DNA from 3 places in the Clostridium nitrophenolicum genome. Region 1 is predicted to be linked to each of the others. Evidence: riboswitches for the same ligand, from Rfam matches in the RefSeq annotation. Region 1 holds a riboswitch; each other region holds the start of a gene.
What was found. A riboswitch is a leader RNA that binds a small molecule or an ion and turns the genes downstream of it on or off. The one in region 1 is predicted to bind glycine.

Region 1 (3,206 bases):
CATCTGCAATAATTGCTGATATAGTTGATTCTGGAGTATCTCCAGGGATTCCTATCATATCAAGGCCTACAGAACAAACACAAGTCATTGCTTCTAACTTTTCTAAATTTAAGGAACCAGATTTTACTGCAGCTATCATTCCTTCATCTTCACTTACAGGAATGAATGCACCACTAAGTCCACCTACTTGAGAAGCGGCCATTACACCGCCCTTTTTAACTGCATCGTTTAATAGGGCTAAAGCAGCAGTAGTTCCATGACATCCACAGCTTTCAAGTCCCATTTCTTCTAAAAGTCTTCCTACACTATCACCTATAGCTGGTGTTGGAGCAAGTGATAGGTCAACTACTCCGAAAGGAACATCTAGTCTTTTTGAAGCTTCCTGTGCTACAAATTGACCAAGTCTTGTTAGCTTGAATGCAGTTTTCTTTATTGTTTCTGAAACTATATCAAAGCTTTGTCCTTTTACTTGCTCAAGGGCAGATTTTACAACTCCTGGCCCGCTAACACCAACATTTATTATGCATTCAGCTTCTCCAACGCCATGAAATGCGCCAGCCATAAATGGATTATCTTCTACTGCATTAGCAAAGACTACAAGTTTAGCACAGCCTATACTGTCTGCGTCCTTTGTAAGATAAGCAGCTTTTTTTATTATTCTCCCCATGTCTCTAACAGCATCCATATTTATTCCAGATTTGCTATTTCCAACATTTACTGAGGAACAAACTTTTTTTGTAATAGCTAGAGCCTCAGGAATTGATTCTATAAGTATTCTGTCTCCTTTAGTGTATCCTTTTTGTACAAGAGCTGAAAATCCTCCTATAAAGTCAATTCCTAAAGTTTCAGCAGCTCTATCTAAAGTCTTAGCGAATTCAACATAATCAGTATCATCACAAGTTTGAGCAATAATAGATATAGGAGTTACAGATACTCTTTTATTGACAATAGGTACTCCATATTCTGTTTCAATTTCTCTTCCAACTTTAACTAAGTTTTCTGCATATTTAGTTATTTTATCATAAATTTTAATTCTTGATTGCTTTCCGTCACTATGGCAGCAATCTAAAAGAGATATACCCATTGTAATTGTTCTTATATCCAAATTTTGATCATCTATCATTTTTATTGTTTCCATTATATTGTTTAAATTAATCATTACTTTAAAACTCCTTGTAATTTAAATTTTGTACATTGAATTAAATATATCTTCTCGCTGAACTTTAACAGAAACATCTATTTCTGCAGCTTTATTTTCAAGCTTAGTCTTTAGATCTTTAAATTCCAGCTGCATTTTTGACAAATCAACAAGCATTACCATAGTAAAGTAATCATCTATGAGAGTTTGATTAATATCTAAAATATTTACGTTGTTTTTAGATAATACAGAAGTTACTTCATGAATAATACCTACCTTATCTTTTCCTAGTACACTTACAAATGCTTTCATTTTTTATCTCTCCTTATGAAATTAAATTTTAAACAATTTACCCAGGTGTGTATCCATCGGACAAAATAAAAGAGACTAAATCTAAATTTAGTCTCTGGAAAGCAAGATTTTTGAATCAAAAAATAAATAGTTATTTTTCCCGTTCAAAATTCCCTGTCCTTTTACCTGAGAGCTTCACCAAAATATCTTTTGGCTTTCCCCTTCGGTGCTCAGTTGAGTCTCTCCAGAGGTTCGTCCAATAACGGTTTAATAAAATTATTCCGCTAAATTCATCCGATCCGTATTAAATTGTTTAAATGGATATTAACATAGACATCCATCTAAATCAACTTTCGAATTTTGTTTGTTTTTGCAATAAAAACGTTTTCTGACAGGAGAATCCTGCAAAAATCTTGCATTTTGAACTATAACTAAAACTTTTAATTTTTTCAGTTTTTAGAAAAATATAAACTTGTTAATAAAATTACAGAATAACCCAGTGTTAACGTTTAAATTTTACAATTAGAAACTGTACGCATATAAAATACATTTGACTTTTAGTGAAAAACATTATAAAGTATTAATCAGTTTGATATTTTAAAAATAAAAAACTAAGTGGCATTAACTGTAAAAAGGGGGCTAATACATTGTTGTATAGAAGTACTAGGGGAAAAGGGAAGGTTGTAGAAGCATCTGCAGCAATAATTAGGGGAATAGCTGAAGATGGAGGACTATATGTACCAGAGGAATTTCCTAAAATCACAAAATCCTTTCAAGAGTTAGGGAATATGAACTATAAGGAACTTGCATTTTATATTATTAAAAAATATTTTGATGATTTTAGTGATGTTGAACTTAGAGAATGCATAGACAAAGCCTATGATGAAAAGTTTGAAAATTCTTATATAGCGCCACTGACCTACAAAGCAGGAGCATATTTTTTAGAACTTTATCATGGAAAGACATTGGCATTTAAGGATATGGCATTAAGTATACTTCCACACCTTTTAAAAACAGCAGCAAAGAAAACAGGCATAACAAAAGAAATAGTTATACTTACAGCTACATCCGGAGACACTGGAAAAGCAGCATTAGAAGGTTTTGATAGCGTTGATAAAACAAAGATTGTAGTTTTTTATCCAAAGGATGGGGTAAGTGAAATTCAAAAGAGACAAATGACTACGCAAGAAGGAAAAAATACTTTTGTAGTTAGTATAGAGGGTAATTTTGATGATGCGCAAAATGGAGTTAAGGAGATATTTAGTGATAAAGCCTTTAACGAATTATTAAATAAAAATAACTATATGCTTTCTTCTGCAAACTCTATAAATATAGGAAGATTGGTGCCTCAGGTTGTCTATTATGTTTATTCATATGTGAAATTATTAAAAGATAAAAAAATACAAGAAGGAGAAAGGATAAATGTAGTTGTGCCAACAGGAAACTTTGGTAATATACTAGCGGCTTTCTATGCTAAAGCAATGGGAGTGCCACTAGGAAGATTGATTTGTGCATCTAACGAAAATAAAGTACTTACAGATTTCATAAACACTGGAATTTATGACAGGAGAAGAGAATTCTCCGTAACCAATTCTCCCTCTATGGATATTTTAATATCCAGCAATTTAGAAAGATTTTTATATGAAATAAGCGGCAGAGATGAAGAACTTATAAATAATCTCATGAAACAACTTAAAGAAGAAGGTAAGTATGAGATAAATGATGAGATGAAAGAAAAGCTGAAGATATTATATGGGGACTTTGCTGACGAAAAAGA
Region 2 (3,206 bases), 1.1 Mb from region 1:
TATAATTGCATATGAGGCATTAAGGCAGATGGATTTTCCAAGTATGAAATAGGAAGGTATAAGCTTGATGGAAAAAATAAAGATAATAACGGATAGTACATCTGATTTACCTGAAGAAATAGTAAAAGAATATGATATAGAAGTGCTTCCGCTATTAATTAATTTTGGAGAAACAACCTATAAGGATAGAATAGATATAAACTTACAGGAACTCCTATTAAAAATGGAGCAAAGCGATGAATTCCCTGGAACAACACAGGTTAATCCTCAAAGATTCCTAGAATGCTATAGGAGTTATAGCGAAAAAGGATACAAGATAGTTTCTATACATATTTCTTCTAAAATGAGTGGAACGTATCAGTCTGCATGTATTGCTAAGGAAATGCTAGGAACGGATGATATAGTGGTAATAGATAGTTTAAATGTTACATCAGGTCTTGGACTTTTGGTGCTTAAGGCGGCTAGGTTAAAAGAAGCAGGATTAGGAATTAAAGAGATAGAAAGCGAAATCAAAACTTTAATTCCACATGTAAAGAGTGTACTTGCTTTTGAAGCTTTAGACAATCTAGTTAAGGGTGGAAGATTATCTAAAACCGCAGGGGTTATAGGCAATATATTAGGTATTAAACCAATTCTAGCAGTAGAAAATGGTGAGATGGTAGTTATTGATAAGTTAAGAGGCAACAAGAAATCTATAAAATATATTTTAGATTATATAGATAAGAAAGGAATAAAAGAGGGAGAAGCCTCTATACTTTTACATGTCGAAAATAAGGAGATATTAGATGCTTTAAGGGAATCTTTAAAGTCAATAGATAAGGAATTTATAGAATGTGAAGTAGGATGTGTTGTAGGTATACACTCAGGACCTAGGGCTGGTGGTGTATTTTTTATAGAGAATCATTAATAAATCGGATATATTGTTAAAAAAATATCTATAATTTATTAACAATATGGAATTAAAAAGACTTTGTTTGACAAATGTAATCTTGCAAACAAAGTTTTTTTGTTGTATATTTAATTTTATTGAATGAAAATTAAGAAATATATCAAGGGTTATTGAGGATTTTAGCGAATAAATTGTAAATATATTGAAATATAACCAAAATATTCGCGAAAAATGGTATTGAAAAAGCAGATAGATCTTATAATAAAATTGAATAATTAATATGTTCTAAATGTATAGAATTTTTTGTTTGACTATTATATAATTAAGTTGTCAATGAAAACGTTAAAAAATTAATAAAGTTGGATGAAATTTTCGGGAGATTAAGTAGAAAACTTAACAAATTTTGCGTTGATAATCTACTTACTATATATTAGAGCGTATAAGGTTCTAATATATGGTATCCTTAAATGGATAGCCGAAGGAATAAGTATTATTTTGCTTAAATAATATGAAGCTCTCAGGCAAAAGGACCGAAAATGGACAAGTCTCTGGAAAGCGATAAGCACCGAAGGAGTAAAACTCTCAGGTTAATAGACAGAGGTAGAAAAGCGAATGCTTTCTGCCTCTGTTTTTTGTTAGATCAAAATGTCGAAATATATTTTGAATAGAAAATGTTTAAAATATTAATTGAATGCAATCTGATATACGATATAGTTGGTGTTAAAGTTTCGTTTTGAAAAGGAGAATAAAAATGATAGAGCCAGTAATTATTGTAACTAATAATCCAATGAGCAGAGAAAAATTAAGCAGTAGTCATGAAACCGATTACGTGAATGGCAATACAATGGATGTATTTAAAAAGGTAAGAGATTACATACATAAAGGACATAAATTACTCACACATCCTTTAATGAGTAGTATAAAACCTAATGAAACTCCTTACAGAACAGTTGTTATATCAAAAGGCAAAAGTGAATCCGTAGATATACAATCTTTAAATTATATAGAGGAAGGTATATATGCTACTGAGAAATTTACTCAAAAGTTTGGCATCCCAAAATGGAGTAAGCAAGTGCTAGAAGACTTTCAACTTATAGATTATGATTTAATCTATCATGCATTTAATTAAGCAGAGAACTCAAATCTCTGATTTGGAGTGAGTCGCTTACTCATTCGACAATAGGAGAAGGAGTTTCATAAGCAGGCATCCAAAATCTTTGATTTTGAGATGATCGCTTACTCATTCGACAGTATGGAGAAGGAGTTTCATAATAATGAATAATAGCATAAATGTATGCTTAAAATAGTACCATTGCAATTATATTTAGTAGTGCGTACTTAATATATAGATATTGAATCTAAAAAGTAATTAATATATTAAAAAGCGGGAGGGAACAAAAATGTCACAGATTTATGACACAATAATAATCGGTGGTGGTCCAGCAGGACTGTCAGCAGGCCTTTATGCTGCAAGATCAAGAATGAAAACTTTACTTATTGAGAGAGCGAAATACGGTGGTCAGGCAACAACTACAGATGAGCTTGAAAACTATCCTGGATCTATTGAAGATTGCACAGGTTCAACACTAAGTGAAAGAATGAGAAAACAAGCAGAAGAATTCGGAACTGAGTTTGCTAAAGATGAAATAGTAGAAGTTGAATTGTCAGGAGACATAAAGGTAGTTAAAGGAAGAAAAGAAACATATCAAGCAAAAACAATAATAGTAGCTACTGGTGCTACTCCAAGACTTTCAGGATTCAAGAATGAATTAGAATTAAGAGGAAAAGGAGTTTCCTACTGTGCAACTTGTGATGCAGACTTCTTTACAGATCTAGATATAGCTGTTATAGGGGGAGGAGACTCAGCTATAACTGAGGCTATATACCTTACAAAGTTTGCTGAGCATGTAACTGTAATACATAGAAGAGATGCATTAAGAGCAGCGAAATCACTACAAGAAAAAGCATTTGCAAATCCAAAAATAGACTTTATATGGAACTCAACTGTTGAAGAAGCATTGGGAGATGAAATATTAGAAGGTCTTGTTTTAAAAAATAGAGAAACTGGAGAAACTAGCGAATTAAAGGTTGATGGATGCTTCGTATTCGTTGGATATGATCCAATATCTAAGTTATTTGAAGGACAAATAGAAATGGAAAATCAATATATTGTAACTGATGATGACATGAAAACAAATATTCCAGGAGTATTTGCTGCTGGAGATATAAGAAAGAAACTATTAAGACAGGTTATAACAGCTGCAGCAGACGGAGCCATAGCTGCAACAGCTGCTGAACACTATATAGAAAATCACAA
Region 3 (3,206 bases), 1.8 Mb from region 1:
GAACTTTTATTGAACCCTCTAAAAAAATAAGGCAAGCTAACCTGGAACTTAAACTAAATGTGATAAAAGACTCCGTTAAAGGCAAGAGAGTAATTGTAGTGGATGACTCTATTGTGCGAGGAACTACAAGTAAAAGAATTGTACAATTATTAAGGAATGCAGGCGCAAAAGAGATACATTTTAGAGCTGCTTCTCCTATTATAAAATATCCGTGCTTTTGGGGAATCAATACTTCTAATAGTCATGAGTTAGTCGGTTCTAGATACAGTATAGATGAAATAAAAGATCTCATTGATGCTGACAGTTTACAATATCTAAGTATTGAAGGTTTACTGAAATCTATTGGTAAGAAGAAAGATATTTGTCTTCAATGCTTTATAAAATAGAAATATTTCCATTTTTACTGTATAATATAAACTACATATTTATGCTGTTAAGGGGATGTGGCTAGATGGTGGATAAATTTGTTAACTTGAATTGTTGTAATAAAGTGCTTCAGTTGATGCACGAAAGTAGAAGCTGTACAGGGGTTATAAAAACCGTTTACAAGGAATGTATTCTTGTAAGCGTCGATTATTATGAGCATTTTATTTTTCCAGTAGATAAACATATAGAACTTATAGTATTACAAGAGAATGAACTGTTTCTTTGCAAATCAACTGTTTTAGGAATAAAAAACAATGAAGAATACATACATCTTGTACTAAGTCCTCCTAAGATAATAAGACTTATTGACAGAAGAATGTACCATAGAATTCCAATTAACTTGAAGATTTCATACCTACCTTTAGCTGCAGGTATTCATTATTACTCAATATCAGATATATCAACTGAGATACTTGCAAGAAATAGATTCAAAGCTGGCATTATAACTGATATAGGTGGAGGAGGATTAAAACTGCAGTGCTCTGATAGCTTAGACGTTGGAAGTCAAATAATAGTTTGCATAAATGTAAATTGCAGACTGTCTCTTCTCAGTAAGATAACAAGAAAAGAAGTTATCTCAGATCCTGATGGAACTATTTATCTCTATGGAATTTATTTCGATATTATAACAGAAAAAGAAAGAGAAAAAATAATAGAGTTTATTTTTGAAAACGAAATTTATTTAAGAGCTAAAAATAGAAAAAATGGTACAGAATGATTTATTACATATAAGGAATATTTTTGCAAAATGCTAAATAATATTAAATGTAAATGAAAATAATCTACTATTAGCTTTTTAACGATAGTTTGATATTTATTAAATGAGTACTTTATTAATATGCTAATATTTACTAAAAGAATTAACATATCATTAAAAAATCTCACTATAAAAAGCATATATAGAAATAATTTGAATATTGGCAATTTTATGAAGTTAACTTTTTAACTATTATTGAAAATAATTACAGAGAGCAATATAATTAACTTGAAAATAAAATTTAATATTTTTCGGATGACTACAGTGTGAGATAACATCTGTTAACCGAAGGAGCAATGATATAGTACCACGGCTATATTAGAAACTCTCAGGTAAAAATAACGTTGTAGGACGAAACTCTGAAAAGACTGTTTTAAATAGCAGAACCAACGGTGTAAGATATGGTTATATATCGAAACTCTCAGGTAAAGAAACAGAGGACATGTGGGCTAACTTAAAGTTTGCCTTCATGTCCTTTTTATTTGTTGTACAAAAAATTATAGGGGGTATTGAAGTATGGAAGGATTAAAGAAGACTCCGTTGTTCAATTCTTACGAAAAATATGGTGGCAAAATTATAGACTTTGCTGGTTGGGCTCTACCAGTGCAATATGAAGGTATAATAGCTGAGCATGAAGCAGTGCGCACGGCGGCTGGGTTATTTGATGTTTCCCATATGGGAGAAGTAGAGATAATTGGAGAAGATGCTTTTAAATTTGTTCAAAACTTAGTGACAAATGATATAGCTGTATTAGAAGATGACCAAATTTTATATGCTTTTATGTGTTATCCAGATGGAGGAGTTGTTGATGATTTAATAGTTTATAGATTTAATGAAAATCACTTTTTTTTAGTAATAAATGCTGGAAATATTGAAAAAGATTTTGATTGGATGTTAAAAAATAAAGATGAATTTGAAGTAGATATAACAAATATCTCATCATCTATTGCTCAACTTGCAATTCAAGGACCGAAAGCTCAGGCAATACTTCAAAAGCTTACAAATACAGATCTAGAAGACATTAAATTTTTCTTCTGCAAAAGAGGCATTTTAATAGGGGGGATAAAATGCCTAGTTTCCAGAACTGGCTATACTGGGGAAGATGGTTTCGAAATTTACACAGACGTTGAAAGTGTAATAGACTTATGGGATAGGATATTGGATGTCGGAAAAGAAGATGGATTGAAGCCAGTAGGGCTTGGCGCTAGAGATACTTTAAGATTTGAAGTTAATTTACCGCTCTATGGAAATGAATTGTCAGAATCTATAACACCACTTGAAGCTGGATTAGGATTCTTCGTTAAGTTGAACAAGGAGAATTTCATAGGTAAGGATGCTCTTGTAAAGCAAAAGAAGGAAGGCCTAAAAAGAAAAATAGTAGGGTTTGAAATGAAAGAAAAGGCTATTCCAAGACATGGATACGATGTTTTTGCAGAAGATGATAAGATAGGAACCGTTACAACTGGCTATCTTTTACCATCTATTAAGAAAAATATAGGTTTAGCCTTAATTGATTCAAAGTATTCTGAACTAGGAACTACCATCTTCATTAAGGTTAGGAACAAGCTTATTGAAGCTGAAGTAGTGGATAAAAGATTTTATAAAAAAAATTACAATAAGTAATCAATATTAAAAATATTTAATACTAAAAGGAGGATATTTATATGAAAATTTTAAATGAGTTATTGTATAGTAAGGATCATGAATGGGTAAAGGTTGAGGGGAATAAGGCTTATATAGGAATATCAGATTTTGCTCAGAATTCATTAGGGGAAATAGTATTTGTAGAGCTACCAGAGGTTGATACAGAATTTTCTAAAGATGAAGCCTTTGGAGTTGTTGAATCAGTAAAAGCGGCTTCAGATCTATTTATTCCTGTTGGAGGGAAGGTAGTTGAAATAAATGAAAAGCTGGGTGATAGTCCAGAACTAGTCAATGAAGATGCTTATGGCAGCTGGATGATAGTTGTTGAAATGTCAGATAAATCAGAAGTCGATGGCTTATTAAAAGCTGACCAATACGA

Region 2: another riboswitch for glycine. It lies ahead of ACZ5N4_RS00765 (GrdX family protein); the one in region 1 lies ahead of ACZ5N4_RS05635 (ACT domain-containing protein).
Region 3: another riboswitch for glycine. It lies ahead of gcvT (glycine cleavage system aminomethyltransferase GcvT); the one in region 1 lies ahead of ACZ5N4_RS05635 (ACT domain-containing protein).

Annotation. Positions count from the first base shown of each region.
Region 1 covers NZ_AP042469.1:1,231,314-1,234,519, forward strand. Annotated here, with positions in the region: gene ACZ5N4_RS05630 (DUF711 family protein) at 1-1,156, opposite strand, end outside; gene ACZ5N4_RS05635 (ACT domain-containing protein) at 1,181-1,450, opposite strand; glycine riboswitch at 1,594-1,687, opposite strand; gene thrC (threonine synthase) at 2,077-3,206, shown strand, end outside.
Region 2 covers NZ_AP042469.1:143,338-146,543, forward strand. Annotated here, with positions in the region: gene ACZ5N4_RS00755 (tRNA (cytidine(34)-2'-O)-methyltransferase) at 1-52, shown strand, start outside; gene ACZ5N4_RS00760 (DegV family protein) at 68-907, shown strand; glycine riboswitch at 1,253-1,432, shown strand; glycine riboswitch at 1,433-1,497, shown strand; gene ACZ5N4_RS00765 (GrdX family protein) at 1,641-2,018, shown strand; gene trxB (thioredoxin-disulfide reductase) at 2,290-3,206, shown strand, end outside.
Region 3 covers NZ_AP042469.1:3,041,236-3,044,441, reverse strand. Annotated here, with positions in the region: gene purF (amidophosphoribosyltransferase) at 1-386, shown strand, start outside; gene ACZ5N4_RS14445 (PilZ domain-containing protein) at 452-1,144, shown strand; glycine riboswitch at 1,439-1,537, shown strand; gene gcvT (glycine cleavage system aminomethyltransferase GcvT) at 1,700-2,806, shown strand; gene gcvH (glycine cleavage system protein GcvH) at 2,848-3,206, shown strand, end outside.